One region of the Dorea sp. BIOML-A1 genome, then DNA from elsewhere that is predicted to be linked to it. Evidence: predicted binding sites of a transcription regulator. Region 1 holds the regulator's gene; each other region holds the start of a gene.
What was found. Region 1 encodes Rex, which represses fermentation and respiration genes when NADH is low (regulators of the CRP and FNR family bind a similar motif). Its sites were predicted from a motif close to ATTGTTAANTANTTAACAAT; they were not measured.
Positions count from the first base shown of each region.

Region 1 (11,334 bases):
TTTCTCTACTTCATCTGACGGATACATGCCATATGTAGTGATACCCGCACGTACAATATCCATATTCGCTTCTTTCAGATCAATGATACCTGCGCTGTTGGAGCAATGATAATACTGGAACGTAACACCTCTTTTTTTCAGTTCTTCTTTCATCCAGAGATATTTATCAAGCTGCTCATTGGTAAATGTCTTATCTGCTTCATCAGACTTGGAAAAATGTGTAAACATTCCTTCCATTACCAGGTTCGGCAGTTTACTGATCTTTGCGATTTCTTCGGCATTCTCCTCTGTAATCTGGAATCCCAGTCTTGCCATTCCAGTGTCAAGCTTAATATGTACATAGACTTTACAGCCCATGGCTTCTGCAAGCTCTGACACTTCTTTTGCCATCTCATAACTATAGACAGTCATACGTACTTCATTGCGGATCATCGTATCCCACTGATCCGGGAAAATGCATCCAAGAACCAATACCGGTTTCTTCAAACATGCATCTTTTAATAAAATAGCTTCATCCAGCGTAGCTACTGCATAACCCCAGATATAATCCTTGGGTTCCAGAAGCTTTGCAATCTGAACGGCACCATGTCCATAACCATCCATCTTGATGACTGCCATCATCTGTGTATCTTTCTGAATATTTTTCTTCATCATCTCTATATTATATTCAACCGCATCTAAATCGACTCTGGCTAAAACTCTTGTATAATGTTTCACTGCTATTCATCCTCCAGTTTCATTAATGCTTTACTGATATATTCTATCAGATCTCTTGCCATTACACTATATACGCCTTTTTCAAATTTTGCAAGGTCACCGGCCAAACCATGTACATATGTACCTAATCTGGCTGCTTTTTTCGTATCTTTTTCCTGCACCATAAAGCCTGCGATCACACCGGCCAGCACATCTCCCGAACCGGCTTTTGCCATCGCACTGTTCCCGGTAAGATTCAGGCAGATTTCATTTGCCTTATCTGCGATCAGTGTTCTGGAATCTTTTAATACACAGGTTACCTGATATCCGTCAGCGAATTTCTTCAGGATCTGTATCCGGTCTTCTCTAAGATCTTCCACAGGGATGCCTGTAAGTCTAGACATCTCTTTCATATGCGGCGTAAATATGAACTTCCGGTCTGCCAGCCGATCAAGAAGATCTTTGTTATCTGACAGAAGATTTAACCCGTCTGCATCGATCAGGCATGGAACATCCACGTACTCTATAACCGTCCGCAATAACTTCTCCGATGTTGTACTTCTTCCAATGCCGGAACCAATACACACACCGTCTGCCCACTTAAGAAGCTTTAGTACTTCTTCTTTATTAAATTCATCATAAGCCGTTATGATTGCTTCCGGCAGAAGTGTCTGCAATATCTCGCGGTTGTCCTTTGGTGTATAGATTCTGACAAGCCCGGCTCCTGTCATATAAGCCGCATGAGCATTCAAATATGCTGCACCTGCCATACCCTTACTTCCAGCGATCACAAGAAGCCTTCCATAACTTCCCTTATTAGAATCTTCCGGTCTTTCCGGAAGCATTCTACGATATTCTTCTCTTCCAAAAGAATGGATCACATCTGCATCCTGTAATAACGGCTCATGCGAAATGCCAATCTCTGCTACTGTCACTCTTCCTGCATATGCTCTGCCCTGCGCCAGCTCAAGGCCGATCTTTTTCACCTCGAATGTCACTGTATCATCTGCGTGGAATGCACAACCAAGCACACATCCCGTAGAGGCTGAAAGTCCTGATGGGATATCTACTGCAAATTTTGTACCCTGCATCTGATTCATACGTTCAATCACCTGACGATATGTACCTTCAATCTTACGGCTCAGTCCGACTCCGAACACGGCGTCTATCACTATGCTGTAGCTGTTATCCTGCGGGATATCTTCCGTGATCTTACCACCACATTCTTTAAGACGTCTTATCTGTTCCCGTGTCTCCGGTGTACAATGCTCTGGATTGCCGACCAGATAAGTATCCACAGAACACCCCATATTCTTCAAGATCCTGGCGATGGCAAATCCATCTCCACCATTATTCCCTGATCCACATACCACACAGACAGAAGAAAGATCCAGATTCTCACTTTGCATCGTCTGTACACAGGCATTTGCTGCACGCTCCATTAATTCCAGTGATGCAATGCCCAGTTCCTGAATCGTGTACTGATCGGCAGCCTTCATCTGCGCAGCATTAACCAGAAGTTTCATATATTCATTCATCTCCCATCAGATATATCTCTGCAACAAAAGAACGTGTAAAAATATGTCCGTATTCCAGACTACTCCTACACGCTTTCTTGTATTATAGTTTATTTATGGTCCTCTTTGTAACGACTGATATTGTATGACAACTGCATCAGACTTTCTGACAGATGCACATTCTCAACAACAACATTATCCGGAAGGTTCAAATCTGTATGTGCAAAGTTCCAGATCGCACGTACTCCGTTCTCAACCAGCATATTCGCAACTTCAATTGCTTTCTCTTTCGGAATCGTCAGAACTGCAATATCAATCTCATTATTCTGAACGAACGTTTTAAGATCATCCATCATACGGATCGGAACTCCACGGATGGATACTCCCTGAAGTCTTGGATTCACATCAAAGATTCCTTTCAGAATGAATCCACGGTTCTCGAAGGCTGCATAATTAGCCAGTGCCTGCCCAAGATTACCTGCACCAATGATAATAATATTGTGGTCTTCTTCCAATCCTAATATCTTTCCAATCTCTGTGTATAAATACTTAACATTATAACCGTATCCCTGTTGTCCGAATCCTCCGAAATTATTAAGATCCTGACGGATCTGGGATGCTGTTACTTTCATCCGCTTACTCAGATCGTTCGAAGAAATCCGCTCTACACCATTTTCCAACAGTTCGCCCAAATATCTGTAATACCTCGGCAATCTTCTTATGACCGCACGAGAAATCTCTCTTTCTTCCAATGTTTTCACCCTTCCAATCATAGTCTAAAATAATTATATAAAATTGAAAGATTATTGTCAAACTATTGTTGAATTTTATGCAATTTCCGTTATAATAAAGTAGCATGTGTAAATGCATTTTGAGAATACCAACGTATCAATTATCCATAACTCAGGAGGAAATATATGATATTAGCATGTCACGGGATCCAGAAATCTTTCGGTGAACACCTCATCGTCAGAGATGGATCCTTCCATATAGAAGATCACGAAAAAGCAGCTCTTGTCGGACCGAACGGTGCCGGTAAGTCCACTCTGCTCAAAATGATTGTAGGCGAATCAGCCCCGGATGACGGCAACGTCATCCTGACAAAAGGTAAGACACTTGGCTATCTTGCCCAGCATCAAGAGATGCAAAGCGGTAATACGATCTATGAAGAAGTCCGCACCGCAAAGGCCGATATAATCGCTATGGAGCGCCGTATCCGCGAGATCGAGATGGAACTTAAGCATCTCTCCGGCGACGCCCTGAACGACCGTCTGGAAACTTACAACCGCCTTACGGCCGCTTTCGAACGTGAGAACGGCTATTCTTGCGAAAGTGAGATCACCGGTGTGTTAAAGGGACTTGGATTTACGGAAAATGATTTCACCAAACCCGTCGACACTCTCTCCGGAGGACAGAAAACCCGTGTATCTCTCGGCAAGCTTCTGTTAACGAAACCAGACATTTTGCTTCTTGATGAGCCAACCAACCATCTGGATCTGAATTCAATTGCATGGCTTGAATCCTATCTTCTAAACTATCAGGGAGCTGTGCTGATCGTGTCTCATGACCGTTATTTTTTGAACAAAGTTGTCACTAAAGTTCTTGAAATCGAGCTTGGAGAACTTCGTACTTATATGGGAAATTACAGCGACTATGCAGCAAAGAAGCAGCAGCTTCGCGACATACGCCTGAAGGAATATCTTAACCAGCAGCAGGAAATCAAGCATCAGGAAGCGGTTATCGAAAAGCTTCGTTCTTTCAACCGCGAAAAATCCATCAAACGTGCCGAAAGCCGCGAAAAGATGTTGGAAAAGATGCAGACCATCGAAAAACCGATAGAAGTTAATACAGATATACATCTGAAACTGGAACCATCCTGTGTAAGCGGCAATGATGTTCTGACTATTGAACATTTAAGCAAATCTTTCCCCGGACAGGAACTTTTTACAGACGTTAATCTCGAGATCAAACGTGGTGAACATGTCGCAGTAATCGGTGATAACGGAACAGGAAAGACTACGCTTCTTAAGATCTTAAACCGAGTGGTATCTGCTGATTCCGGTACTTATACACTTGGCTCCAATGTTAAGATTGGCTACTACGATCAGGAACATCATGTCCTTCATATGGAGAAAACAATTTTTGACGAGATTTCCGATGATTATCCGACTCTTACGAATACGGAAATCCGGAATGTGCTTGCAGCATTTCTTTTTACCGGTGATGATGTCTTCAAACAGATCAGTTCTTTGAGCGGTGGGGAACGCGGACGTGTATCTCTTGCGAAACTGATGCTCTCTGAAGCAAATTTCCTGATCCTCGACGAGCCGACCAACCACTTGGACATCGCATCCAAAGAAATCCTTGAGAATGCTTTGAATGATTATACCGGCACTGTACTTTATGTCTCTCATGACCGTTATTTCATCAATCAGACTGCATCACGGATTCTGGATCTTGTCAATCATACATTTGTAAATTATATCGGAAATTATGACTATTATCTGGAGAAAAAAGAAGAACTCACTACTGCATATGCCGGAGAAGCCTCTACACCTTCATCCGTTTCAGATAACAGTACAGACAAGAATGTATCCGAGTCAAAACTCAGCTGGCAGGAGCAAAAGGAAGCCCAGGCAAGACTTCGCAAACGTCAGAATGAACTAAAAAAGACTGAAGAACGTATCGGCGAACTGGAAGACCGTGATAGTGAGATCGATGCCCTGATGATTCAGGAAGATATCTTCACCAACTCTGTAAAATGCCAGGAACTTGCAAAAGAAAAAGCCGCAATAGCGGAAGAATTAGAAGAATTATACATGAAATGGGAGGAATTAGCGGAAGACGCTTAAACGCCTGATTTATAACTTTTTAACCCGCTCCAGAAGCTTCTGGGGCGGGCTTTTATATTGCCATGCATTCGTAAGGAGCTGCCGGTGGCAGGTCCTGTAGATATATATTATCTATTTTAATTTTTCAGCAATTGCCTTAATAAATCCTTCGCTGTTCAATACGGTTGGATTTTCCAGTGTCGTGATCAATGCCAAATCTTTCGTCATCTTACCTTCTTCAATGGTATCAATGGTTGCTTTTTCAAGCTTATCTGCGAATGCTGCCAATTCGGCATTTCCATCCATCTCACCACGTTTTCTAAGAGCACCTGTCCATGCAAAAATTGTAGCTACAGAGTTTGTAGAAGTCTCTTCCCCTTTCAGATGCTTGTAATAATGACGTTGTACAGTTCCATGAGCTGCCTCATATTCATAATTTCCATCCGGTGATACCAGAACAGATGTCATCATTGCAAGAGAACCAAATGCGGAAGAAACCATATCACTCATTACATCTCCGTCATAGTTCTTACATGCCCAGATATATCCGCCTTCTGATTTCATAACTCTTGCAACCGCATCATCGATCAAAGTATAGAAATATGTAATTCCGGCTTCTTTGAACTTCTCGGCATAATCTTTGTCAAAGATTTCCTGGAAAATATCTTTGAATGTATGGTCATACTTCTTAGAGATCGTATCTTTTGTTGCGAACCACAGATCCTGCTTTGTATCCAATGCATAATTAAAGCAGCTTCTCGCAAAGCTTTCAATAGATCCGCATAAGTTATGCATTCCCTGTGCAACACCCGGTCCTGCATAGTTGTGTACCAGTTCCCTGGTCTCTGTGCCGTCTTCTGCCGTGTATACCAGTTCTACTTTTCCAGGTCCAGGAATCTTCATCTCTGTATTTTTATATACATCTCCATATGCATGTCTTGCAATAGTGATTGGTTTTTTCCAGTTTTTTACACATGGCTCAATGCCTTTTACAACAATCGGTGCACGAAATACAGTTCCGTCAAGTATTGCACGGATCGTTCCGTTCGGACTCTTCCACATTTCTTTCAAATCATACTCTTTCATACGTGCCGCATTCGGTGTGATTGTTGCACATTTTACTGCAACTTTATATTTCTTGGTTGCATTAGCAGCATCGATTGTTACCTGATCATCTGTCTCATTTCTATGTTCCAGACCCAGATCATAATATTCTGTGTTCAGTTCAATATATGGCTCCAGAAGATCTTCTTTGATCATCTTCCAGAGAATTCTTGTCATCTCGTCTCCGTCCATCTCTACGATCGGTGTTGTCATTTTAATTTTTGCCATGGTATTTGTCTCCTTTCTATCTGTTCGCGGCATCTTTTATTATTCTTCCAGATGCAGATTTTCCATCACGTGTAATATATGTTCATTTGCAAGCTGTTCTGCTTTTGCCGCATCTTTTGCCTTGATTGCTTCCAGGATTTCTCTGTGTTCTTCTATTGATTTCTCGGCACGCTCCGGTGCTTCAATAGACATCGTCCTGGCAAGCTGTACATACTTGTGAAAATCTGTTAATACATGTTCCAGGATCCTGCTGTTGGATGCCTCATACAATATCTTATGAAACTTACCATCCATTTCTGACATCTGTTCAATCTGTCCGGATCCCTTCTTATGCAAATGAAATTCTGACAGAAGAATCACTTCTTCCAGTTCTTCAATCTGCGCATCCGTAATATATTTCGTTGCCCAGTTGGCACACAGCCCTTCCAGTTGCGAACGTATCTTATAGATATCTTTCACATCTTTTCTGGTAATGGCTGTCACATACGCACCTTTATTCGGAATGATCGTAACCAGTCCTTCTAACTCCAATTGTCTTAAGGCTTCTCTTACCGGTGTTCTGCTTACCCCCAGTTCTTCACCGATTGTTACTTCCCTTAATTCTTCATGATTTTTATATACCCCATTCAGAATATCTTCCCGCAGATGCCGGAACACTCTTCCTCGTAAGGATCTGTCCTGATATTCTTCCATTAAAAACACCTCTGCTATATCAATTCCACACCAATTCTCTTACAGTTTTCGTCGATAACTCTGATCAACTCATCGTCTGTAAGAACGGTTACTCGTCCTTCTTCATACTGCTTATCTACCCATTCTTTTACAGAACTTACAAGTTCTGAGTTCTTATCTACTTTCTTGTCCTCCGGCAGCTTAAAATATGTATTGATCCAGTGTGCAATACCTGCAAGTCCGGATGTGTTAGATATTGCAACAAGCGGAGGACGGTTCAGGAATTTTCCGGTATCAAATACGTTGTAGATCTCTTCATTCTTCAATAAACCATCTGCATGGATTCCAGCCCTTGTTACATTAAAGTTCTTACCAACAAAAGGTGTTCTTGAAGGAATATGATATCCGATCTCTTTCTCATAATAATCTGCAAGCTCTGTGATAACTGTTGTATCCATCCCATCCAGTGTGCCACGAAGCTGTGCATATTCGAACACCATCGCTTCCAGTGGTGTATTACCGGTACGCTCTCCGATTCCAAAAAGTGAACAGTTCACACCGCACGCACCATAAAGCCATGCTGTCGATGAATTGCTGACTGCCTTATAGAAATCATTATGTCCGTGAAATTCGATCAGTTCGCTTGGAACACCGGCATGTACTCTGAGTCCATAGATGATTCCCGGAATAGATCTTGGTATTACAGCTCCCGGATAGTTGACCCCGTATCCCATGGTATCACAGACACGGATCTTGACCGGAATCTTATACTCATCCATCAATTTCATAAGTTCCAGACAGAATGGAATGACGAATCCATAGATGTCGGAACGTGTGATATCTTCCAGATGACATCTCGGGCTGATTCCTGTCTCAAGACATTCTCTTACGATAGACAGATAATGTTCCATTGCCTCACGTCTTGTCATCTTTAGTTTATAGAATATATGATAGTCCGAACAGCTTACCAGAATACCAGTCTCTTTCATTCCGATCTCTTTCACCAGTTCGAAATCTTTCTTGCTCGCACGGATCCAGCTTGTTATCTCCGGGAATTTATAATCCTTTTCCATGCATTTGTAGACTGCGTCTCTGTCCTTTTTACTATAGAGGAAGAATTCACACTGTCTGATCTTTCCCTTCGGACCACCCAGACGATGAAAATAATCATATAATGTTACGATCTGCTCAGTACTGTACGGGGCACGTGATTGTTGGCCATCTCTGAATGTTGTATCTGTGATCCAGATCTCATCCGGCATACAATGCGGAACAATTCGGTCATTGAATGCGATTTTCGGAATCTCGTCATAATGGAACAGATTACGAAATACATTCGGTGTCTTCACATCCACCAACGGGTACATGTGCTCTTCCAGTTGCAATAAATTTGTATGATCATCCAGGTATACTTTCCTGTTTTCCATTTTCCATCGCCTGCTTTCTAAAATATTTTTTCGTAGTAAAGTACTAAATTCAACATGTATAATTGTATACAATAATACATGTGTTGTCAAGTTCTATTATGGATATTTATTCAAAAAAAATGATTATGGGGATTCCATAATCATTTTTTATATATTATTAATAAAGTTTTGCGTTAACTTCTCTTGGACTTAAGCCCTCGTCTTCTAAGGCTTTCATAATCTGGTGTTTGTGTTCGGTTCCGAATGCTTCCAGAGTGATTCGAAGTTCTACTGCTGCGTTTCGGTTGGTACTTACGAACTGGTTATGCTCCAGTTTGATTACATTACCATTTGCTTTGGCGATTGTAGCTGCAACGCGTACCAGTTCACCCGGCTTGTCCGGAAGAAGTACAGATACAGAGAAGATTCTGTCTCTCTGGATCAGTCCGTGCTGTACGATCGAGGACATTGTAATCACATCCATATTACCACCACTTAAGATGGATACGACTTTCTTTCCTTTCAGATCAAGCTGTCTGAGCGCCGCTACTGTCAGAAGGCCTGAATTTTCTACGATCATCTTGTGATTCTCTACTACATCGAGGAATGCACCGATCAGATCATCATCTGCAACTGTAATAACTTCATCTATATTCTTTTCTGCATATGGGAAGATCTTTTCTCCGACACGTTTTACAGCTGTACCATCAGCGATCGTATTGGCACTTGCAAGTGTTACCGGATGTCTTTCTTTCAATGCCTCTGTCATGCTTGCAGCGGCAGCCGGTTCTACACCGATTACTTTGACATTCGGATTCAGCATCTTGGTAAGTGTCGAAACTCCTGTGATCAGACCGCCGCCACCGATTGGTGCGAGAATATAATCTACGTCCGGAAGTTCTTCAAAGATTTCCATTGCAATACTTCCCTGTCCCGTTGCAACATCCAGATCATCGAAAGGATGTACGAATGTGTATCCTTCTTCTTCTGCAAGTTTCATTGCATATGCACAGGCATCATCATAGACATCTCCGTGTAATACGACTTCTGCTCCATAGCTCTTTGTACGATTTACTTTGATCAATGGTGTAACTGTCGGCATAACTACCGTTGCCTTGCAGCCGAATTTCTTTGCTGCATATGCCACGCCCTGTGCATGGTTACCTGCAGACGCAGTTACAAGACCTTTCTTTCTGTCTTCTTCGCTCATTGTACTGATCTTGTAATATGCACCACGTACTTTATAAGCACCTGTATACTGCATATTCTCTGGTTTCAGATAGACATCAGCACCTGTCTGTTTGCTTAAGTATTCACTGTATACCAGCTTAGTTGGCAGGGTTACTTCTTTTACGATTGCACTCGCCTGTTTGAATTTTTCTAATGTTAACATCTCGTACTTCCTCTCTTCCTCTTATTCGTTTTCTGAAACCTCTTCTGAAGCCTCATCATCTTTCGGTCTTTCGAATAACGCATTCACGAAATCATCTGCATCAAATTTCTGCAAATCGTCAATAGTCTCTCCCACACCGATATATTTTACCGGAACGCCCAGCTCTGCATGGATGGCAACTGCGATTCCTCCTTTTGCGGTTCCATCCATCTTTGTCAAAACGATCCCTGTAATCTCTGCCACATCGTTGAATTCCTTCGCCTGCTGCAGGGCATTCTGTCCTGTTGTTGCATCCAGAACAACCAATGTCTCTCTGTATGCCTCAGGGAATTCCCGGTCAATGATCTTATTCATCTTTCTGAGTTCTTCCATCAGATTCTTTTTATTGTGCAGACGTCCGGCTGTATCGATCATCAGCACATCTGCATGCCGCGCCTTTGCTGCCGCAACAGCATCAAACACAACCGATGCCGGATCAGATCCCTCCTGTCCGCCGATCAGCTCTGCCTGCGAACGGTTCGCCCATTCTTTTAACTGTTCTCCGGCCGCCGCACGGAATGTATCGGCCGCTGCAATTACAACTTTCTTATTCTCTGCACGAAGCTTTCCTGCAAGCTTTCCGATCGTTGTAGTCTTTCCTACACCATTGACACCGATTACCATCACTACGGATGTGCGGTTTTCAAATTCATATGCTGTTTCTCCGATGTCCATCTGTTCTTTGATACTTTCGATCAGAAGTTCCCGGCATTCCATTGGTTCTTTGATGTGTTTTTCTTTTACTTTTGCCTTCAGATCATCCAGAATATCATATGTTGCCTGTACACCAAGATCTCCCATGATCAGAACCTCTTCCAGCTCCTCGTAAAAGTCATCATCGATACGGGAGAATCCGTGAAAGATGCTGTCCATTCCTGATACAATATTGTCTCTGGTCTTACCAAGACCGGCAACCAGTTTTTCAAAAAATCCCATATCTTCCTCCTATTTATCCAGTTCATTTTCAAGCAGGCTGACAGATACCAGTGTAGATACACCTTTTTCCTGCATAGTGATACCATACAGTCTGTCTGCCGCCGTCATTGTTCCACGTCGATGTGTGATTACTATGAACTGCGTATACTTTGTTAACTTGTGCAAATATTGTGCAAAACGGTCTACGTTATTATCATCCAGTGCCGCTTCGATCTCATCCAGCAGACAGAACGGTGACGGCTTCAGATTCTGGATCGCAAAAAGAAGTGCTATCGCTGTCAATGCTTTTTCTCCACCGGACAACTGCATCATATTCTGCAGCTTCTTTCCAGGCGGCTGGGCAATGATCCGGATACCCGCCTCCAGAATATCCTCATCTTCCATAAGTTCCAGCGTTCCTTTTCCGCCTCCGAACATTTCCTTGAATACCTGATCGAACTCGGCTGCAATTCTGGCGAACTGCTCTTTGAACTGCTTACGCATGGCATTATCAAGTTCCTCGATAATCTGTT
Region 1 covers NZ_WWSA01000005.1:6,654-17,987, reverse strand. The annotation lists gene alr (alanine racemase) at 1-717, opposite strand, end outside; gene GT508_RS03410 (NAD(P)H-hydrate dehydratase) at 720-2,222, opposite strand; gene GT508_RS03405 (redox-sensing transcriptional repressor Rex) at 2,324-2,965, opposite strand; gene abc-f (ribosomal protection-like ABC-F family protein) at 3,131-5,065, shown strand; gene GT508_RS03395 (NADP-dependent isocitrate dehydrogenase) at 5,177-6,376, opposite strand; gene GT508_RS03390 (GntR family transcriptional regulator) at 6,416-7,069, opposite strand; gene GT508_RS03385 (2-isopropylmalate synthase) at 7,084-8,475, opposite strand; gene ilvA (threonine ammonia-lyase) at 8,633-9,847, opposite strand; gene ftsY (signal recognition particle-docking protein FtsY) at 9,869-10,822, opposite strand; gene smc (chromosome segregation protein SMC) at 10,832-11,334, opposite strand, start outside.

Region 2 (11,334 bases), on a different contig from region 1:
TCACCTTTCGTCTTAAATATCACTTTTACAGCATAAAACCGCAGGAAGCAGTCAAACGAAAGCCTCCTGCGGCTGATTTTCTAAATCTTATTTGTAGTTTACGATCTTTCCGAAATCAGCTTTCAGAGATGCTCCACCTACAAGTCCGCCGTCGATATCAGCCTGAGCGAATAACTCTGCTGCATTTCCAGCGTTTACAGATCCGCCGTACTGGATACGGATAGCTTCTGCTGTAGCTTCATCATATACTTCAGCGATGCATGCACGAATACCAGCGCAAACTTCTTCAGCCTGCTCTGTAGTAGCTGTCTTACCTGTTCCGATAGCCCAGATTGGCTCGTAAGCGATCACTGCTGTCTTAGCCTGATCAGCTGTTACATTCTGGAATCCAACTTTCACCTGCTGACGGATGAAGTCCATTGTTACACCCTGTTCTCTCTGCTCCAGAGTCTCTCCACAGCACATGATTGGTGTAATACCATGCTCGAAAGCTTTCAGCATTTTCTTATTTACTGTCTCGTTTGTCTCTGCAAAGTATTCTCTTCTTTCAGAGTGTCCAAGAACAACGTATTTTACTCCTGCATCTGTAAGCATAGCCGGAGAGATTTCTCCTGTATATGCTCCGCTTTCTTCAAAATACATATTCTCAGCACCAACCTGGATATTGGTTCCCTTTACAGCCTCTGCTACAGGGATAATGTCGATTGCAGGTACGCAGAATACTACGTCTACATCTTCATTCGCTACTAATGGTTTTAATTCTTCAACTAAAGCTACTGCTTCACTTGGAGTTTTGTTCATTTTCCAGTTTCCGGCTACGATTTTCTTTCTTGCCATCTTTCCAAATCTCCTTATTCTATTTATCATTAGCTGCTGCTACACCCGGGAGTTCTTTTCCTTCAAGGAATTCAAGAGAAGCTCCACCACCTGTTGAAATGTGTGTCATCTTATCTCCATATCCCAGCTGGTTAACTGCTGCTGCAGAATCTCCTCCGCCGATGATTGTTACAGCGTCTGTGTCTGCAAGTGCTTTTGCAACTGTTTCTGTTCCTTTTGCAAATTTAGGCATCTCGAAACATCCCATTGGTCCGTTCCATACAACTGTCTTAGCATCTTTTACTGCATCGCTGAAGATCTTAGCTGTCTCTGGTCCGATGTCGAGTCCCTCCCATCCTTCCGGGATCTCTCCAGCTTTTACTACCTGAGTATTTGCATCATTAGAGAAATCATCTCCGATAACGTTATCTACAGGAAGAAGAAGTTTTACACCTTTGGCTTTTGCTTTTTCGATCATGTCAAGTGCATACTGGCAGTAATCTTCTTCCAGAAGGGATTTTCCGACTGTTCCGCCCTGTGCTTTTGCGAATGTATATGCCATTCCTCCACCGATGATCAGAGTATCTACTTTTTCAAGAAGGTTCTCAATTACAGAAATCTTGCTTGAAACTTTTGCTCCGCCAAGGATTGCTACGAATGGTCTTTCCGGATTGTTGACTGCATTTCCAAGGAAATCAATTTCTTTCTGCATAAGGTATCCAACAACTGCTGTATCTACGTATTTTGTAACTCCTACGTTAGAGCAGTGTGCACGGTGTGCTGTTCCGAATGCATCGTTAACAAATACGTCGCAAAGAGAAGCGAGATCTTTACTGAATGCATCTTCATTCTTTGTCTCTTCTGCTCTGTAACGTGTGTTTTCAAGGAGGATAACATCTCCATCTTTCATCTCAGCTACTGCTGCTTTCGCATTTGGTCCAACAACTTCCGGATCAGCTGCAAATTTTACTTCCTGTCCAAGGAGTTCTGAAAGGCGAACTGCTACAGGAGCAAGAGATAATTCTGGAACCGGCTGTCCCTTCGGCTTTCCAAGATGAGAGCAAAGGATAACCTTTCCGCCATCAGCGATTAATTTTTTGATTGTAGGAAGTGCTGCAACAAGACGATTCTCGTCTGTAATCTTTCCATCGATAAGTGGAACGTTGAAGTCACATCTTACAAGTACTTTTTTCCCTTTTACGTTAATGTCATCTACAGATTTTTTATTAAGCATAGTACTGCCTCCTGGTTATATATTTTATAACTGCAAAAAGGGTCCGGCCCAATAAGACCGGACCCTTTGTGAGTCTTAATTCATGCTCTAAATTATGCTAATTCAGAGAAGTATTTGATTGTTCTTACCATCTGGCTAGTGTATGAGTTCTCATTGTCATACCAAGAAACAACCTGAACTTCTGTAGTTCCGTTTTCCAGTGGAAGTACCATTGTCTGAGTAGCATCGAATAATGAACCATATCTCATTCCAACGATATCGCTAGATACGATTTCATCTGTGTTGTATCCGAAGGACTCTGTAGAAGCTGCTTTCATAGCTGCGTTGATTTCATCAACTGTTACATGTCCTTTTACAACTGCTGTAAGGATTGTTGTAGATCCTGTAGGTGTTGGTACACGCTGAGCAGATCCGATTAACTTTCCGTTCAGTTCTGGGATAACAAGTCCGATTGCTTTTGCAGCACCTGTGCTGTTAGGTACGATGTTAACTGCAGCTGCACGAGATCTTCTGAGGTCACCTTTTCTCTGTGGTCCGTCAAGAGTCATCTGATCTCCTGTGTAAGCGTGAATTGTGCACATGATACCAGACTCGATTGGTGCAAGATCGTTAAGAGCTTTTGCCATTGGAGCCAGGCAGTTTGTTGTACAAGAAGCTGCAGAAATTACTGTATCTTCTGGTTTCAGTGTTTCGTGGTTTACGTTATATACGATAGTTGGCAGGTCGTTTCCAGCTGGTGCGGAAATAACAACTTTTCTTGCTCCTGCTTTGATATGAGCAGATGCTTTTTCTTTAGATGTATAGAATCCTGTACACTCCAGAACTACGTCTACACCGATCTCTCCCCAAGGAAGTTCTTCAGCGTTAGCTTTAGCATAGATTTTGATTTCTTTTCCATCAACGATGATAGAATCATCTGTTGCTTTTACAGTATCAGCTAAAGCGTATTTTCCCTGTGAAGAATCATATTTTAACAGGTGTGCAAGCATCTTAGGAGATGTTAAGTCGTTGATTGCTACAACTTCATATCCTTCTGCTCCGAACATCTGTCTGAATGCAAGACGTCCAATACGTCCAAATCCATTAATCGCTACTTTTACTGCCATGATTAATTCCTCCTAAAGTTTGTTTATTAACTACTTATGCAGTCTACATTGTGAAATCTTTCTCAAGCCCTTTAGAAGCTCTATCAAGACCTCTCAACTGCTAATAATTGTACTTTATCTGATACAAAATTTCAAGAGGTTTTCCTATTTTTATATAAGTTGCTTAAAAACAGGCTTTTGTTCAAAAAATTCTGTATAATATTTAAAGCCGCAGGACTTTAAAATTTCTTCTGCCTTTGCAAAATCATACGCAATATGCTCCGGTTTATGTGCATCGGCTCCAATCGTAATGATCTCACCGCCAAGCTCACGATAACGCTTCAATACATCCGGATGTGGATGTGCGAACGGAAGGCCATACTTCAATCCGGCCGAATTCACTTCCAGACCCTTTTCCTTCTCAATCAATAGTTTCAAAATCTCGTCTATAATATCCGCATAATCTGTATACGAATATTCTTTTTCCCTTGATTTTCCATATCTTACAACATAATCCAAATGACCAAGTGTCTGAAAGCAGTCCGAAGTTCTCACATTTTCCAGCGTTGTCTCCATCATCAGACGGTACGCCTCTTTGTCAGTACGGTCTGTAAAAAGCTTTCCTGCCGCAGGATCAGTATATAATATGTTCCCTTCCACATCTTTCTTATACGGAACATTGTGAACCGATCCAATCACGAAATCAAACGGATATTTCTTCGTCAGTTCTTCATAATAATCTTTCAGATATGTCCTAAGTCCCAGTTCTATTCCAATCCTGATATTCAGTTTTCCTGCATATTCTTCCTGAAGTTTCTGCATTTCCACAAAATAAGCATCCACATCAAAGATACCTTCTTCTCCCCATTCCAGATCATCCTTGTCAAAATGATCCGTAAAGCAAATGGTTTTCAACCCTTTTCTGACTGCCTCATCCGCCATATCGCATGGACAGGCTTCGGAATCCGTTGAAAACCATGTGTGCATATGCATATCCGCCTGTATCATAACTTATTCCTCTTTATTTTGTATTTTATCAATATTCTTTATGTTTCCTACTTATCCGCAATGATCGTTCCGCCGCCAAGTACGTATTCTCCGTCATATAATACAACAGCCTGTCCCGGTGTGATCGCTCTCTGCGGCTCTTCAAATGTACAGAGGATCTCATCTTCTCCCGTCTTTTCAACGGTACACCATGCACCTCTGTGATTATAACGAATCTTCGCCCACACTCTTTTCGGCTCTGTCAGATCTTCTACTGTCATGAAATTCACCTGATCTGCGCGCACATAACGGGACATAGATTCCTCATTTGATCCCACTACAACTTCATTGGTTTCCGGGCGGATCTCCAATACGAACACCGGATGTCCGAGAGACAGTCCCAGACCTTTTCTCTGTCCCACCGTATAATGAATGATTCCTTTATGTTTTCCGACAACCGTTCCATCCGAAAGCACGAAATTGCCCGGCGTAATCTTTGCATCTGAATTTTCTTCGATATAAGACGCATAATCTCCATCTGACACAAAGCAGATATCCTGACTGTCCGGCTTATGTGCAACAAGAAGGCCTATTTCATCTGCCATTGCACGGATCTGATCTTTTGTATATTCTCCAACCGGCATCAGTGTCTTCGAAAGCTGATCCTGTGTAAGGTTATAAAGTGCATATGTCTGATCTTTTGCCGCAGTCGCAGAATTACGGATTGCATATCTTCCATTCGACAGCTTCTCTACCCTAGCATAATGTCCCGTTGCTATATACTCCGCACCAATATCAAGGCTTCGCTTTAATAATGATTCCCATTTCACATATCGGTTACAGGCGATACACGGGTTCGGCGTTCTGCCATGCAGATAATCATCGATAAAATAATCAATGACATTTTCTTTAAATTCTTTTTTAAAATTCATGACATAATACGGAATATCCAGCGCTGCTGCCACTCTTCTGGCATCATCCACTGCACTGAGTCCACAACAGCCGCCATGTTCTTCCATCGCGGCTTCTTCTTCATCCTGCCAGATCTGCATCGTAACTCCTATTACATCATATCCCTGATTTTTTAAAAGCCAGGCTGCCACGGAGGAGTCAACCCCTCCGGACATCCCGACTACAACTTTTTTCTTTTCCATATAAAGTTCTCCGGCTTAGTATTCTTCCTCTTCTGCCTCTTCACCTTCGTGAATATCAGACTTCGGTTTCTCGAGTCCTTCAATCTTAATATCATGCTTCTCTGCGTAGTCCCATAAAGCTGCGTGGATTGCTTCCTCCGCAAGCAGTGAGCAGTGTACTTTTACCGGCGGAAGTCCGTCAAGCGCTTCCATAACTGCTTTATTTGTAACTTCCATTGCTTCCTGGATTGTCTTTCCTTTTACCATCTCTGTTGCCATACTGCTGGTTGCAACAGCTGCGCCACATCCGAACGTTTTAAATTTTACGTCACGGATGATCTGATTGTCGTCGATATCAAGGTAAATTCTCATGATATCTCCACATTTTGCATTTCCTACGGTTCCAACGCCACTGGCATTTTCAATTTCTCCTACATTTCTTGGATGTTCAAAATGATCCATTACTTTTTCTGAATACATATCTCAATTACTCCTTTTATATCTTTTATCTGAATTTTTATTCCTGTCTCTGTTATTTCTGTTTTTTGATAAAGTCTTCATACAGAGGAGACATTTCTCTTAAATGTGCAACAATTTCTTTCAGATTGTCTACAACATAGTCAATGTCTTCTTTCTCAATCTCTTCGTTCAATGTCAGACGCAGAGATCCATGTGCAATTTCATGTGGCAGACCAATCGCAAGCAATACATGGGACGGATCCAGTGATCCGGATGTACATGCAGATCCGCTGGATGCACAGATTCCTTTCATATCAAGTTTGATCAGAAGAGATTCTCCTTCTACAAACTGAAAACTGAAGTTGGCATTGTTCGGAAGGCGGTCTGTTCTGTGTCCGTTCAGACGGCAGTATGGGATTTCATTCAGGACTCTGTCGATCAGATAATCTCTGACTTCTCTTTCTTTCGCTGTTCTTTCTTCCATATTCGCTGCTGCACGTTTTGCTGCAGTTCCGATTCCTACGATTCCCGGAACATTCTCTGTACCTGCACGGCGTTTTCTCTCCTGTGCTCCGCCATGAATAAATGAACGGATCTTTACTCCTGTACGGATGTACATGATTCCGATTCCCTTCGGTCCGTTGAACTTGTGTCCGCTGGCACTTAACATATCAATATGACATTCATCTACATTAATTGGAAGCTGTCCGAAAGCCTGTACCGCATCTGTATGGAACAGGATTCCATGCTCATGAGCGATTTCTCCGATCTCTTTGATCGGCTGAATCGTACCAATCTCATTATTTGCAAACATAACAGAGATCAGGATGGTTGTCGGACGGATTGCCGCTTTTAAATCATCCAATTTTACTTTACCATCTTCATCTACATCCAGATATGTGATCTCGAATCCTCTTTTTTCAAGATATTCAGCTGTATGAAGAATTGCGTGGTGCTCAATCTTTGTTGTGATAATGTGATTTCCTTTGTTGGCATAAGCTTCCGCTGTACATTTCAATGCCCAGTTATCAGATTCGGATCCGCCGCCTGTGAAATATATCTCATTCGTCTTTGCACCGATCATTTCAGCAATTGCATCTCTCTGCTGGTTGATTACTTCTTTATTTGCAGCCGCAAAACTGTAAACACTGGATGGATTTCCGAATTTTTCTGTAAAATACGGAAGCATCGCTTCTACAACTTCCGGTGCTGTCTTTGTTGTTGCCGCATTGTCAAGATATAATAATTTACTCATTTTATCTCCTCCATTTTTTGTATATTCTGTAATATTTCTTTTATCAGATTTCTTTCTTACTGACTGCATTTTGGATTCTCACATTCGCCATCCGGATTGATGCTTTTGCTCTCTCTGATCAGTTCATCCAGCATGATCTGGTTCACTGTGTCATTGATACTGTCATTAATCTTCTGCCATACGTACTTTGTCACGCATCCGTCTGACGCCATGCACCCTTCTCCTGTTGTGGTATCAAAGGCCGCACACTTAACCGGCTCCAGACTTCCCTCCAGTGCCCTTAAGATATCTCCGACAGAGATTTCCGATGGTTTTTTCTCCAATACATAACCGCCAGAGGCTCCACGAATGCTTTTCACCAGCCCCGCCTTTTTCAGAAGTGCTACAAGCTGTTCCAGATATCGTTCTGAAATTCCCTGTCTTGCGGCCACACTGCCGATTGACACCGGTTCTTTCTCACTGTATCTGGCAAGATCTATCATGGCACGCAGTCCATATTTCCCTTTCGTGGAAAGTTTCATCTTATCACCTCTTTTAATCCCCAGTATTTTACTAGGATTTTTACTTCTGTAGAATATCACTGCTTTTTGGTTCTGTCAAGCACTATTCCGGAATAACTTATAAAGATACAATCCTGTCATAAAAAAGGAGTCTTTCATGTCCAGAAAGCAAGCACTTATACGCGGAACCGCAGTTCTCACAGTCACGAGTCTGTCCACCCGGTTTATGGGATTTTTCTACCGCATGTTTCTAAGTCATACCTTCGGGGAAGAAAATGTAGGGCTGTATCAGCTTGTCTTTCCTGTCTATGCACTTGGTATCTCTCTATCCTGTGCAGGAATGGAACTCGCCCTGTCCCGATGCGTTGCCAGGGAAGCAGCGGCCGGCAGAATGCAGAAAGCACGGGAATTGTTAAAAGCGAGTCTGATCTTTACTTTTTTCATTTCCTGTATGATCTCTCTTTTCATCCGGCAGAATGCAGATACCATTGCGCTGACTTTTCTCCGCGATTCCAGATGCAGCAGTCTTTTGTTCTTATTATCTTACACATTTCCATTTGCATCCATTCACAGCTGCATCTGTGGATACTCGCTGGGACTGAAACAGACAAAGATTCCGGCTGTATCCCAGCTTCTGGAGCAGGCATTCCGCATTTTGTCCGTCATTGTCATCTGTATGTACTGTTCCAGACAGGGGCAGAACATCTCGATCGCATTCGCTGTAGCCGGCCTCACATTCGGAGAGATTGCCGCTTCTTTTTACAGCCTGCACTCCATCCGGCAGTCCTGGAAGCCGATTTCAGAAAAAAGCAGAAGTGTTTTCCTTCCCCCTGCTGCATTCCGCCGGCATTTACAGAGACTTCTGGAACACGCTCTTCCACTTACCGCAAGCCGCGTATTCTTAAATATCCTGCAAAGTGTGGAAGCTGTCTCTATCCCTGTCTGCCTCCAATATTACGGAATGCCGGCTGCACAATCCCTGCAGACCTATGGTGTTCTTACCGGGATGGCACTTCCGTGTATTTTATTTCCATCCGCAGTTACCAATGCCGTTTCTTCCATGCTTCTGCCGACGGTAGCCGGGCTTCAGGAAATGAAAGACCGGCAGCAACTTCGTTCCTTAATTTTAAAAATCACCTGTTCCTGCATTTTGCTTGGATGTTTTTGTTGTGGTGTTCTTCTGATACTCGGGAAATGGATTGGAATTTTTCTGTTCAAAAGTCCGCTTGCCGGAAATTTTATTCTGACACTCGCATGGATCTGTCCGTTTCTGTATACGAACACTGTACTTCTCAGCATGATCAACGGACTGGGAAAGACTACCTGTTCTTTTCTGTTCAACCTTTTCAGCCTCTGCATACGGATCACCGGTGTCTTTCTTTTCATCCCCGCCGCCGGAATCAGCGGATATCTGAACGGTCTGCTGATCAGCCAGATATTCCTGTTTCTTTGCTGCATTCTCCGGTTATCTGTATACGCCGGCAAATATTAACTGATTTTCCGCATAAAAAAGAACCGATACATGATATAAAACATATTTTTCCATGTATCGGTTCTTTTATTCTACATTTTTGTATATTTACAGTGTCTTCAAAAACAAGCCTGTAAGTACCGGATTTACATAACACTCTGTAATGATCCCCAGCATCAGGAACAGGCCAAGCCGGATACTTCTTCCCGCATCCCATCTCACCATTGGATATTCCAGCATATAGCGGAATAACACGATCCCTGCCATTGCATAAAAGATTCCCTGTGGTGCGAGTGCGGTAACGATGAGTACGATCCCTTTGCTTCCTAATTTTATGATTGCCATACAGATTACCATACCAAAACAGAATCCAAGCCATACCACTGTCAGCATAACTGCCGTTTTCCTGTAGCGCGTTCCTGCTGCAGCCAAAAGCAGCACAAACGGAGTTCCTCTGCTTTTTACCAGATACCACAAATACGCTTCATATACGATGTCTGCCCGGTTATATTGTTCCAGAAAATACTGGTTCAGTATTCCGATATCCAGCACATACTGTTTCATCCAGAGATTTGCACTGCATATCCCCAGCAAAAAACCTGTCATTCCTGCCAAAAGCACATATTTTTGTTCGCCTTGTATCCTCACACAGCATTCTCCTTTTTTTCGTCCGGATACTTCATTATATGTGCTATTCCCGTGGATATGCTTTTATCGCAGTTTATCTGTTCTATGCATTCTGTCCATGCAGATACTTCGACTCATACGCAAGGATTGCTGCCATCGTCTTGGAATCCTGAATCTTTCCTTCAAAGATCATCTCCTTGAGTTCTTCCAGTTTGTAAGCTTTCACATCTACAAATTCATCTTCATCCAGATGCTGTTCCCCCGGAATCAGATTCCTTGCAACAAAGACTTCAATTCTTTCATCACAGAACGCAACCGTTGTACGGATTGTAAGGAGCCATTCCAGATCATCGGAACTGTACCCGGTCTCTTCCTTCAGTTCCCGAGATGCACATACAATCCCTTCTTCATCCGGATCATCCAGCTTGCCCGCTGGGATCTCCAATGTATCTCTTTCCAACGCATTCCGATACTGTTTTACCATCAGTATCTTACCATCATCCATAACCGGAATAACTGCTGCCGCTCCGTCATGATGGATAAAATCCCAGTCTTCCGTATTTCCATTGGAAAACTTCATATGGTCTTTATATACTTTCAAAACAGTCCCCTGGTATGCCAGTTCTCTTCCCATACGCTTTACGTCTTCACTCATATCTTTTCCTCCCGATTCTGCTATTTGTTTTGATAACAAAAAACCGGCTGACACATGGATCAACCGGTTTTTGTCATTCATTTATCTTCTACTTGGCATAGTCTGTAACACGTGACTCACGGATTACATTGACTTTAATCTGTCCTGGATATTCTAATTCAAATTCAATCTGTTTCGCAATATCTCTAGCCAGCAATACCATATCTGCATCAGATACTTGTTCTGGAACTACCATAACACGAATCTCTCTACCTGCTTGAATTGCAAAAGATTTATCAACACCCTTGAACTGGTTGGTGATATCTTCTAATTGTTTTAACCTGTTTGTGTATGTTTCTAATGTTTCTCTTCTTGCGCCCGGCCTTGCTGCCGAAATCGTGTCTGCAGCCTGTACCACACACGCAATCAGAGTTTCCGGTTCTACATCTCCGTGATGTGCTTCTACTGCATTGATCACAGTAGCAGATTCTTTGTATTTTCTACAAAGATCCACACCAATCTGAATATGAGAGCCTTCTACGTCATGATCGATCGATTTACCGATGTCATGAAGAAGTCCTGCACGTTTTGCAAGTCTGACATCTAATCCGATCTCTCCTGCAAGAAGTCCTGACAACTGAGCCACTTCAACGGAATGCTTTAAAGCATTCTGTCCGTAACTTGTTCTGAACTTCATACGTCCGAGAAGTTTGAGCAGTTCCGGATGAATTCCGTGCACTCCAACTTCCAGTGCGGCTGATTCACCCTCTTCACGAATCATCGTGTCAACTTCTTTCTGCGCTTTTTCAACCATCTCCTCAATTCTTGCCGGATGAATACGTCCGTCAACAATCAGCTTCTCCAGCGCGATTCTTGCAACTTCTCTTCTTATCGGATCAAATCCGGAAAGAACCACTGCTTCCGGCGTATCATCAATAATGAGTTCTACACCCGTCAGCGTTTCTAAAGTACGGATATTACGTCCTTCACGTCCGATAATTCTTCCTTTCATTTCATCACTTGGAAGCTGTACAACCGAAATTGTAGTTTCCGCAACATGATCTGCCGCACATCTCTGGATAGCAGTAACAACATATTCTTTTGCCTTCTTGTCTGCCTCTTCCTTTGCCTGC
Region 2 covers NZ_WWSA01000004.1:8,530-19,863, reverse strand. The annotation lists gene tpiA (triose-phosphate isomerase) at 88-837, opposite strand; gene GT508_RS02255 (phosphoglycerate kinase) at 857-2,050, opposite strand; gene gap (type I glyceraldehyde-3-phosphate dehydrogenase) at 2,143-3,156, opposite strand; gene GT508_RS02245 (histidinol-phosphatase HisJ family protein) at 3,307-4,143, opposite strand; gene mnmA (tRNA 2-thiouridine(34) synthase MnmA) at 4,191-5,276, opposite strand; gene nifU (Fe-S cluster assembly scaffold protein NifU) at 5,292-5,735, opposite strand; gene nifS (cysteine desulfurase NifS) at 5,788-6,969, opposite strand; gene GT508_RS02225 (RrF2 family transcriptional regulator) at 7,026-7,490, opposite strand; gene GT508_RS02220 (polysaccharide biosynthesis protein) at 7,627-8,961, shown strand; gene GT508_RS02215 (hypothetical protein) at 9,049-9,588, opposite strand; gene GT508_RS02210 (NUDIX hydrolase) at 9,671-10,222, opposite strand; gene rny (ribonuclease Y) at 10,311-11,334, opposite strand, start outside.
Region 2: a site for Rex is predicted at 3,204-3,223, ahead of gap (type I glyceraldehyde-3-phosphate dehydrogenase). Genes of this name have one in related genera too.

Region 3 (11,334 bases), on a different contig from region 1:
CGGTACGAAGTTTCGGCTCATAGATGCCATACCGGTAACCGCTACCATTGAAGAACCATAACTGATTGTCAGAATTGCCATTACTCCAAGGAACGCACCACTTAAGATGAATGCAAGCACCTTGTATTTATTAACATTAATACCCATGTTCTTAGCAACGAACTCGTCACTTCCGATCGCATAAGTATAAGTTCCGATTTTAGTGTAGTTTAAGAATATGTAAGCAACAACGCATGCTACCAATGCAAGGATGATATCCCATGGCATACGTCCGAATGCTCTTAAGTGTGCCGGAAGTGTCTGTTCTACACCACCTGCCATGTAGTTTGCCAGCGACTCATAGATAAGTGCCAAACCTGTTGTAACGATCATAGATGGAATTCTTAATTTCACATAGAAAATTCCGTTTAATAAACCAACGATTGTACCTGTAAGAATACCTCCGACGATCAGTCCGAAATATCCTAAATTAAATTTTGTTGCCAATACGCAACCAACGATTGCGGAAAGCATGATGTTTGCACCAATAGAGAAATCGAACATTCCCATTACCATTACGAAATAGAAACCAACCGCACCTACAGTGGCAATCAGACTGGCCTGAAAGTAATTGAGCATATTGGAAAATGAGCCGAAGTTATGTGGTGTCAATATTTTAAAGATTACCCAGGAAACAATCACAAGACCGATCAGGATTACATACCCCATTGTCTTTCCTGAGAGTTTTTTAGTAGTGCCCATATTATCTACCTCTTCTTATTATCTTTTTAAAAGAGAAGGTGGCATCGCCTTTCTTGCGACGTCACCCTCCCCAAATTATTTTCTGTTATCTTGTGTCCGTCTTATTTAGCGGCACGGCTCTCTGCATCAGCGATAGATACGCTTGCTGCAGTAGCTTTCAGCTCTTTCATACTTTCTTTAGACATAGCTACTAATTCATCGTCTGTGTATGGAAGCTGATCTACGAAATATTTCTCGTATGCTGCATAGTCTTCTGCTGATGATACATACAAGTATGGGAATGGAACATCTTCGAATTTACCAGCGAAGTCTTTGTAGTTACCTTTTACTGCATTGTAAACCATCATGAATGCGATCAGTGGGTCACAGAAATGTCCACCGGATTCACCGGCCATTGATCCGTTCTGAAGTCTTTCTCCAAGGTCTGGAAGGAAGTCTGTAGAAACGATATCGATGTCCTGAGTCTTTCCTGCTCGTTCAACTGCTGCGATTGCTCCCTGAAGTGGATCTCCACCACCACCAGCTGGGATCAATGCATCAAGCTTAGGATCTGCTGCCATTAAAGCTTCAGCAGCTTTTGATCCACCTTCTGAAGTTGTACCAGCGTACTGTGGCTCAGAAATTTTTGCTTTGTCGTCTGGGTTTTCTTTGTTCCATTTTTCAACTCCGGCTTTGTAACCTTCCCATCTTCCAAGCCAAGTAGCATCTCCCTGCTCCCAGCCGATCAGACCGATGTTACGATCACCTTTGTCAAGAAGAATCTTAACAAGTTCTGCACCGTTTTCAGGTTCATCTTCATGAACTGCTCCGATGTAGTAAGCGGAATCTTTTGCTGCTTTGTAGATATCTGCACTGTCTTTTTTGCTGATTACACGGAAGAACTGTGCAAGATATACTTTATTATCATTACATGTCTTGATTGCTGATGTCATCTCTGTATCAGATGAGTTACAGATGATGATTCCCTGGCATCCTGCTGCTGCTAACTGCTCTACAGAAGCTGTAACTTTCTCAGATACATGTCCCTGGTCAACATACTGTACTTCTACATCCAGTGCTTTAGCTGCTGCATCCAGCATCTTCTTACACTGTGATCCAAGAACGTCTGTTGAAGACCAGATAGAAACTCCGATTTTAACCTTTCCTGATTTACTGCTCTTGCTGCTCTTGTCATCAGAACTTCCACCGTTTCCGCATGCAGCAAGTCCAACTACCATTGTTGCTGCCAAAAGAGCTGCTGTTACTTTTTTGAGAACTCTCTTCATAATGTTTCCTCCGTTTTCTGTATTTATTTGATGATTAGATTATATACTTAACTGGTATCGTTTTGCAATAAAATACAACCATTTTTTTCAACAAAGTTGTACTGTCTCATAGCGCTTTTCATGGTGTTTTCATCTGTCAAAACCGCTTTTTGTGCGTTTTGACAGTCTTGGTTTCAATAATTATGAACAAAGAATGAATTTTTTGTGCATTTTTCTTCATTTCTTTCGTACTTTCTTTATAGTACAATACAACTTTTATTTTGTACTCACTTGTATTATTTTTACAAAACAGCAACCTAAGTTGTATTTAATCTTATAAATAGCAATATTCTTTCAGGTATGCAATACGGTAACCATCATCACAAGTATGATCTTTTTTCAAGATATCAACTGCTCCTAAACCATTTTCTACTATAAATAATGGTACTTCATAATGTTCATATAATGTAACCAGCGCATAACGCACTCCTACCGGGTCAATCTGCCAGCCCCAGTCTTTTCCTCCATCCATACCAAAAACTTATATTTACAATGCATAATTGCTATTTTACGCATACTTTTCATTGTGTTATTCTACAGATGGTTAAAAAAATAACACGAAAATTATTTTTAAGAAAGAGGTAAGAATATGGAAGACACAAAAACATGTCTTGAGAAGCAGCCGTTATCTCAGGAAATGCTTGAAAAGATGAATGCTTACTGGCGTGCTGCCAACTATCTGTCAGCCGGTCAGTTATACCTTCTTGACAATCCATTATTAAAAGAGCCACTTACAATGGATCAGATCAAGAAAAAAATCGTTGGTCACTGGGGAACTGTCCCAGGACAGAACTTTATCTATGTACACTGCAACCGTGAAATCAAACGTTATGATCTGGATATGATCTTATTATCAGGTCCTGGACATGGCGGAAACTTCTTAATTGCCAATACATATCTGGAAGGTTCTTACAGCGAAGTATATCCGAACATCAGCCAGGATGAAGAAGGTATGAAGAAGATGTTCAAGCAGTTCTCATTCCCATGTGGAGTTCCGAGTCACTGTGCACCAGAGACACCAGGATCTATCAACGAAGGTGGAGAGCTTGGATACTCTATCGCTCATGCATTCGGTGCTGTATTCGACAACCCGGATCTGATCGCAACAGTTGTTGTCGGTGACGGTGAAGCTGAGACCGGACCGTTAGCTACTTCATGGCAGTCTAACAAGTTCCTGAACCCAGTTACAGACGGTGCTGTACTTCCAATTCTTCATTTAAATGGATATAAAATCAGTAATCCTACTATCTTCTCTCGTATTTCCCACGAGGAAGTTGAGAACTTCTTCAAAGGATGTGGATGGAAACCTTACTTCGTAGAAGGCGATGATCCGATGACAATGCACAAGAAGATGGCAGAAACAATGGATACTGTTATCGAAGAGATCAAAGCAATCCAGAAAAATGCACGTGAGAACAACGATCCAGAGCGTCCGGTATGGCCAATGATCGTTCTGCGTACACCAAAGGGATGGACTGGACCAAAGGTTGTAGATGGACAGCAGATTGAAGGATCTTTCCGTGCACATCAGGTACCACTTACAATGGAAAGTCCAGAACATCTGGAACTCTTAAAAGAGTGGCTGGAAAGCTATCATCCGGAAGAACTCTTCGATGAAAACGGACACCTGATCCCAGAACTTGCGGAACTTGCACCTAAGGGAGATGCCCGTCTCGGAGCTAACCCACATGCAAATGGTGGATTATTATTAAAAGACTTAAGACTTCCTGATTTCCGTTCTTATGGAATCGAAGTTGAACCAGGTAAGACAAAGGCTCAGGATATGATCGAACTTGGCGGATATATCCGTGACATCTTCGAATTAAACGAAGAGAACAAGAACTTCCGTATCTTCGGACCTGACGAAAGTATGTCTAACCGTTTATACAAAGTATTTGAAACACAGAACCGTGACTGGAATGCCGGACTTCTTGACACAGACGATTGTCTTGCAAGAAACGGACGTATCATGGATGGTATGTTAAGTGAGCATATGTGTGAAGGATGGTTGGAAGGTTATCTGTTAACAGGACGTCACGGATTCTTCGCAAGTTACGAAGCATTCATCCGTATCGTTGACTCTATGGCAGCTCAGCATGCAAAATGGTTAAAAGTATGTAACCAGCTTTCATGGAGACAGCCAATTGCTTCTCTTAACTTCATCCTGACATCAAATGTATGGCAGCAGGATCACAACGGATTTACACATCAGGACCCAGGATTCCTGGATCACATCGCTAATAAAAAAGCAGATGTTGTCCGCATGTATCTCCCACCGGATGCTAACTGCTTACTCTCTTGCTTCGATCACTGTATCAAGAGCAAGAACTATGTCAACGCTATCGTAGCTTCAAAACACCCAAGCTGCCAGTGGTTATCTATGGAACAGGCTGTTAAGCACTGTACACAGGGTATCGGTATCTGGGATTGGGCAAGTAACGACTGTGGTGAAGAACCAGATGTTGTTATGGCTTGCTGCGGTGACACACCAACTCTTGAAACAATGGCTGCTGTTACAATTCTTCGTGATGAAATGCCAGAACTCAAGATTCGTGTTGTTAACGTTGTTGACCTGTTCAAGATGGAATCAGATCACAAACATCCACACGGATTAAGTGATGCAGAATATGATGCAATCTTTACAAAAGATAAACCGATCATCTTCGCATTCCACGGATATCCGACACTGATCCATGAACTTACATACGAACGTAACAACCACAATATTTCCGTTCATGGATATCAGGAAGAAGGAACGATCACTACACCATTCGATATGCGTGTACAGAACCAGATCGACCGTTTCAACCTGGTAAAAGATGCTATCATGCACTTGCCACAGCTTGGCAACAAGGGATCATTCCTGATCCAGAAGATGAACGACAAGCTGGTTGAGCACAAACAGTACATTGCCGAATACGGACAGGATCTTGAAGAGATCCGTAACTGGGAGTGGCATAAATAAAAATTCCTACTAATTAGTTTGTTTTAATAAAAAGCCCGAAAGCTTACCATATTTTACTCCAATTCGATACCTTTTATCTTTGTCAGATCGTTATGATCATCCGAATTTGTGTAAGCTTCCGGGTTTTTATTATATTTCTCATTTCTCATGATTGGCAGATTAATTGCCCTTCTCTTTCAGGAATTTCTGGAACTCCTTTGCTGCGATACTCTGCGGATATTCCATATCGTAAATCAATATGATATTACGTTCCGGCAGTTTTTCTTTTACCTTGATTTCAAATACCTGTCCGGACTTAAGTTCCGCATCCGCAAATTCCGCCGGGATGAATCCCAGTCCCAGATTATGTCTTACTGCCGGAAGTATCATATCCGTCGTCGCAAGCTCCATATCCGGTGTAAATGTCAGACTGTTCTTTTCAAAATATTCATTTAGAAAACGTCTGGTAATCGTCTCTGCAGTCAGACTGATCCATGGATACGACACCAGTTCCTTAAGCGATAACTCCTCTTTCCCCGCTTTCAATTCTTCAAATCGCATTCCGGCGATCAGTATATCCCTGTATTTTCTCAATATCTTCATCCGAAGCGGCTTTGCCACCTGAAGGTTAGCCGATACAAATGCAAGGTCTACTTTTCCTTCTTTTACTGCATTCACCGACTCTGTCGTACTGTTATTCAGAATCTTAAACCTCACATTCGGATACAGGCTGTTGAATTCTTCCATTGCCTGAAAAAGATAACAGTGAAGTGCCGTCTCCGTAGCGCTGATATAGATTGTTCCGTTCTCCAGCGAGATCAGATTGCTCAGATCATTCTCTCCTTTGAAAAACTGGGCACATCCTGCCGCTACATATCCATAAAATGTCCGGCCTTCCGGAGTTAGCTGCATTCCGGTCTTACTCCTCGTAAATAAGCGGCAGCCAAGTTCATTTTCCAGTTTGTGTATGGTACGCGTGACTGCCGGCTGGCTGGTCTTCAGTACCGTTGCTGCCTTGGTAAGATTTTCATATTTTGCTACATAATAAAATATTTTGTAATATTCAAAATTTGAATTCATAATAAAAACTACTCCTCTTCATCTCTCACTATATTTTAAAAAATAAGTGAAAAATGTCAAGTGATATCTTCATTCTCCACCGCTGTCAACTTTTCTTATATACTTTTACATATTCCAAAAGAGATCTGACATATCCAAATGCCAAATCTCTTTTTTGTCCTTATTAACCTTTTACAGCTCCGGCTGCAACACCTTTGATAATATGCTTCTGACAAGCCAGATAGAAGATAACTACCGGAATTACCGCAAGGATCAGCGCTGCCATAACAGCACCCATATCTACACGTCCATAACTTCCCTTCATATACTGGATCGCAATTGAGATTGTCTTATACTTATTCAGATCCAATACCAGGTATGGAAGCAGGAAGTCGTTCCAGATCCACATCGTCTCCAGGATTCCTACGGAAATGTATGTCGGCTTCATGATCGGAAGTACAACGGAGAAAAAGGTTCGAAGTGGTGTACATCCGTCGATCATTGCTGCTTCCTCAATTTCCAGTGGAATGGATTTTACAAATCCGCAGAACATGAACACTGCAAGACCTGCACCAAATCCGAGGTAAATGATGATGATTCCCCAAGGTGTACGAAGCCCTGTACGGTCAGCTACCAGCGATAAGGTAAACATAACCATCTGGAACGGAACAACCATGGAAAATACGCAGAATAAATATAACAGTTTTGTAAACTTACTGTTTACTCTTGTAATATACCATGCACACATAGAAGTACATACAAGGATCACAAGTACGGAACCAACTGTGATAAATACAGTCCAGCCGACTGCACTCAGCAGTTCATATTTGTCAATTGCGGACAGGAAGTTATCGATTCCTACCCATGTCTGCTTTGTCGGGAGTTTGAATGGTTCTTTGTTGATAAATACTTTATTTTTAAATGAGTTGATCAGCACGATCAGGATCGGCATGATATATACAATACCGATGATCGTAAATGCACCTGTTCCAAACCAGCTTAATTTACTTGTTTTTTTCTTCATTACTGCTGTACCTCCTTAGAACGTGTTGCACGTAACTGGATCATACCGATCACAACTACGATCGCAAAGAAGATGACTGCCTTCGCCTGTCCGACTCCTTCCCATCCGGTACGTCCGTAGAACGTATTGAAGATGTTTAACGCCATCATCTCAGACATCTTAGACGGTTCACCGGCTGTCAGGGACAGGTTCTGATCGAATAACTTGAATCCGTTTGTAATTGACAGAAACATACAGATCGTGATCGATGGCATCATCATCGGGATTGTTACCTTGAATAATGTCTGGATCTTATTTGCTCCGTCAATCTCTGCTGCTTCAATGACATCACCAGGAATGGACTGAAGACCCGCAATATAGATGATCATCATATAACCGATCTGCTGCCAGCTGACCAGAATGATCAGTCCCCAGAAGCCATACCACTCATTCAGAGCAAGTGCGGTACCATATCTGGAAAGAACTCCGTTAAAGATCAGCTGCCAGATATATCCAAGTACGATACCACCGATCAGGTTCGGCATGAAGAAGACCGTACGGAAGACATTTGTTCCATGCATTTCTTTTGTCAGTGCCATTGCAAGTGCAAATGCTATGATGTTAATGATCAGAAGAGAGGCAATCGCGAACAGTACGGTATACCAGAATGAATGACGGAATGCCGTATCTTTCAGTGCTTCTATGTAATTTGAAAATCCTACGAATTTCGCGTCTGTTACGGTTGTAAATTTACAAAATGAAAGCCAGATTCCCATAATAAAAGGAACGATAAAGCCAAGAATAAATGCAAAAAACGTTGGAAGCACGAAAATCGGCATATAACGTTTGATGGATTTTTCCATAATAAATTCCTCCTTCCATGCAGAGAATCTCCGCTTCATTTCCCTGCACTTTTTCATAAAAGCGGCGGGTGTTTCTTGCAACCGCCCGCCACTACTCACTTCATATAACTATTTTGATTGTTACATTTTTATTTTTATTTTGCTGCTGCAGCTTCTTTTGCCCATCCGTCAACGAATGCTGTTGTAACTTTTGCCCAGTTTGCATCTGTCGGATCTGCTGCGTAACTTGTCAGTGCAGAACCCACTCCGTTCTTCCACTCTTCTGATGGCATTGTTGAGAAGTTCCAAGATACAGGAGTCTTTCCGTCTTCTGTATATTTGTTTGCTTCGTTAACAAGTACGTTGTCTGATTTCAGGTTCTTCTTAAATGGAATTGTGAATCCCATGTCTTTGCACATTGCCTTTACACCATCATCAGATGTTACACACCAGTTCATGAAATCAAGTGTTGCCTGAATGTCGTCTTCAGATGCTTTGGAGTTTACACACCAGTAGTTCTCTGTACCTGTACAGATTCCCTGATCTTCTTCGCCTTCTACACCGATGTAGATTGGAAGGATTCCAAGATTGTCATCTCCAACGTCTTTGATGTTGTTATATTCCCATGTACCATTCTGGTAGAATACTGCATCACCTGTTACGAAATCTGCTGTTGCATCGTCAGCTGTCTTTGTAGAAAGTTCTGTTGGTTTGCAAGTAGCGTTGTTGATGTAGAGATCCCAGATCTGACGGTAGTTATCAAGGTATGTTCCTTTGATAGCATCTGTGTTATCGATTCCTTCATCTTTGTATTCATAGTAGATTGGAAGGTTTGCCAGATGAGTTTTGAATCTCCAGTCAGATGATCCGTCCATACCAGCGGATGTAAATGCTGAGAATCCAAGTTTGTCCTTATTCTTTGTGATGTCTTCTACAACTTTCTTGAAGCTGTCAAAGTTAGTGATATCATCAGCTGAGTATCCTGCTTTCTTTAACAGTTCTTTGTTGTAAATGATTCCGTAGCTTTCTATTACGTATGCGATTCCTGACATCTTGTCGCCGTCCATCAGTGCGAAATCATCACTTGTCAGCTGTTTTGCAACATCAGAATCTTTCAGATCGTAGCAGTAATCTTTCCAGCTTGCAAGTCCAACCGGTCCGTTTACCTGGAACAGTGTCGGAGCATTGCTCTTAGCCATCTCAGATTTTAATGTCTTTTCGTATTCTCCGGATGCTGCTGTAAGTACTGTTACATCCACTCCTGTTTCTTTTGTATACTCTTTTGCCAGATCCTGCCACTGCTCATCCTGTTCTGGTTTGAAGTTTAAGTAGTATACTTTTCCTTTTGCGTCTTTCTTGTCTGACTTGCTGTCAGAAGAGCTTCCACATCCTGCAACCATTCCTGTTGCCATGGCTGCTACCAGCATTGCTGATACAACTTTACGCATTTTCATAATTCATTTCCCTCGCCTTTCTTTTTTGAAACCTTCGTTTCTCTTGTTGTCATTATATTAACAGAAATGCGCTCAAACCCTGTATCAATAAAACAACCTGATATACAAAAAAACATATCTATTGTTCTTCTTCAAACTGCCGGATGCTTTCGTCTTCTGCCTGCGTGAATTCCTGCTCCGTTATCTTTCCCTGTGCCAGTTCCGCCAGACATTCTCCCAGTACATCCTCCTGTAGCAGTGAATTCCACTTCACCTGATAATTCGGTACAATCTGTGGATTTCCCGTATAAGCCTTCAGATAATCATCCAACAGCGTTCCTTCCTGTCTTGTCCTGCTGTTCAGCAATTCTTCTTTCTGTTCTTTATTCAATTTCGTTCTGAATTTGAGGAACTCAACTGCTCCTTTTTTCACCTTTTCACTATAAGTTGATACAACTGCCCAGCCGAATGTCTCTGGTGAGCCTATCAGTTTATTTTCAGGAAATGTAGAAAAACATACTTTTTTCTGCATTTCCTCCGGAATCTGATCAATCATCCAGTAACCATTAGGTATCATCGCTGCATTTCCTGCCACGAAATTATCATGAGCTACGTCAAAATCATTATGTAATGCATCTTGGGTCGTATATTGGAATAATTTTTTTAATGTACCGGCTATCTCCAGCCCCGGTTCATTCTGATAGGTATCCGGATATAATTGCTTCATGAATGCCGCACCTTCTTCACTTCCTGCTACTTCTGCTGTTGCAAGCAGCATTGCGGCCCATGCTGTTCCTTCCGTATGCAGGGCAAGCGGCGTGATCCCTGCTGCTTTCAGTTTCTCACAACATTTCCAGAATTCTTCCCATGTCTCAGGAAATCTGCTGATTCCTGCCTGTTCAAATAACTCCCGGTTCCAGAAAACCCCTGAACAGGCGAATGCCGCCGTGCTGACCGGACCCAGATAAATCTTTCCATCCTCTTCCCGGACCGATTCCATTACTGACGGTTCGATCATATCTTTCCATTCCTGATCTTCGTTTATGTAAGGTGTCAGGTCCTCAATCCTGCCTTTCTTGATCATCATCTGATAGAAAGACGGAAGCATACGCAGATCAGTGATAATAGCCGGTAATTCATCTGTCACATTCATACGTTTCAGATTCTTCCGGTATTCTTCCTCTGTCTCCATCACCCAGTCCACATCTATATGATACTTCCCTTTGTATGCCCTGTTGAACCGCTCCACCACTTCCTCTTCATTCTTATTACCGGTACTGGAATCTACGGTAAGGATCATTGGGATCTCTACTACTTTATTCTTTTTTCTGGTCTGTGTATTCTCTTTTCCCGCACAGCCGGTCAGTGCTGTCAGCATGGCGATCACCATCACTGCTGCCATAATCCGTCTACTGTTCACAGTTTTCTTTCCCGTCATCCGGGATCTGGATAACACAGACGGTTCCATTTGTATCCGATTCATAGAAAAATCTCACATCCTCCCCATACTTTAACCGCAGTCGCGTAATGATATTTATCACACCGTAACCATGTTTTTTGTCTTCAAAACTGTCTTTCATTTTTGATACCGGTATCTCTGACAGTCCGTTTAACTTCTCCGCCATCTGCTCTTCCATCGGAGTTCCGTTATTATAGACACTGAATGTAAGCTGTCCTGCCTGTTCAGTGACACTGATCCTTATCAGACCGCCTTCGAAGATATCACAAAATCCATATTTGACTGCATTTTCCACAATTGGCTGTAAAATCAGCTTTAATATCCACCTTGTTTTCAGTTCTTCTGCACATTCGATCTCATAACGGAACAGATTCTCATTGCGGATCTGCTGGATCTCCATATAACTTTTTACATTTTCCAGCTCGTCTTCTACTGTCACAATCTCACGTCCTTTGCTCAGTGACAGACGCAGATACTTTGACAGTGCCTGTATCATCTTCATCGTCTTCTCTTCCCCGTTGATCCGCGCCAGCATATAGATGGTATCCA
Region 3 covers NZ_WWSA01000017.1:11,489-22,822, forward strand. The annotation lists gene GT508_RS08145 (ABC transporter permease) at 1-741, opposite strand, end outside; gene GT508_RS08150 (sugar ABC transporter substrate-binding protein) at 843-2,006, opposite strand; partial or broken gene GT508_RS08155 (family 1 glycosylhydrolase) at 2,332-2,502, opposite strand; gene GT508_RS08160 (phosphoketolase family protein) at 2,635-5,010, shown strand; gene GT508_RS08165 (LysR family transcriptional regulator) at 5,170-6,069, opposite strand; gene GT508_RS08170 (carbohydrate ABC transporter permease) at 6,233-7,072, opposite strand; gene GT508_RS08175 (carbohydrate ABC transporter permease) at 7,072-7,914, opposite strand; gene GT508_RS08180 (ABC transporter substrate-binding protein) at 8,049-9,347, opposite strand; gene GT508_RS08185 (ABC transporter substrate-binding protein) at 9,466-10,746, opposite strand; gene GT508_RS08190 (sensor histidine kinase) at 10,736-11,334, opposite strand, start outside.
Region 3: a site for Rex is predicted at 2,586-2,605, ahead of GT508_RS08160 (phosphoketolase family protein). Genes of this name have one in related genera too.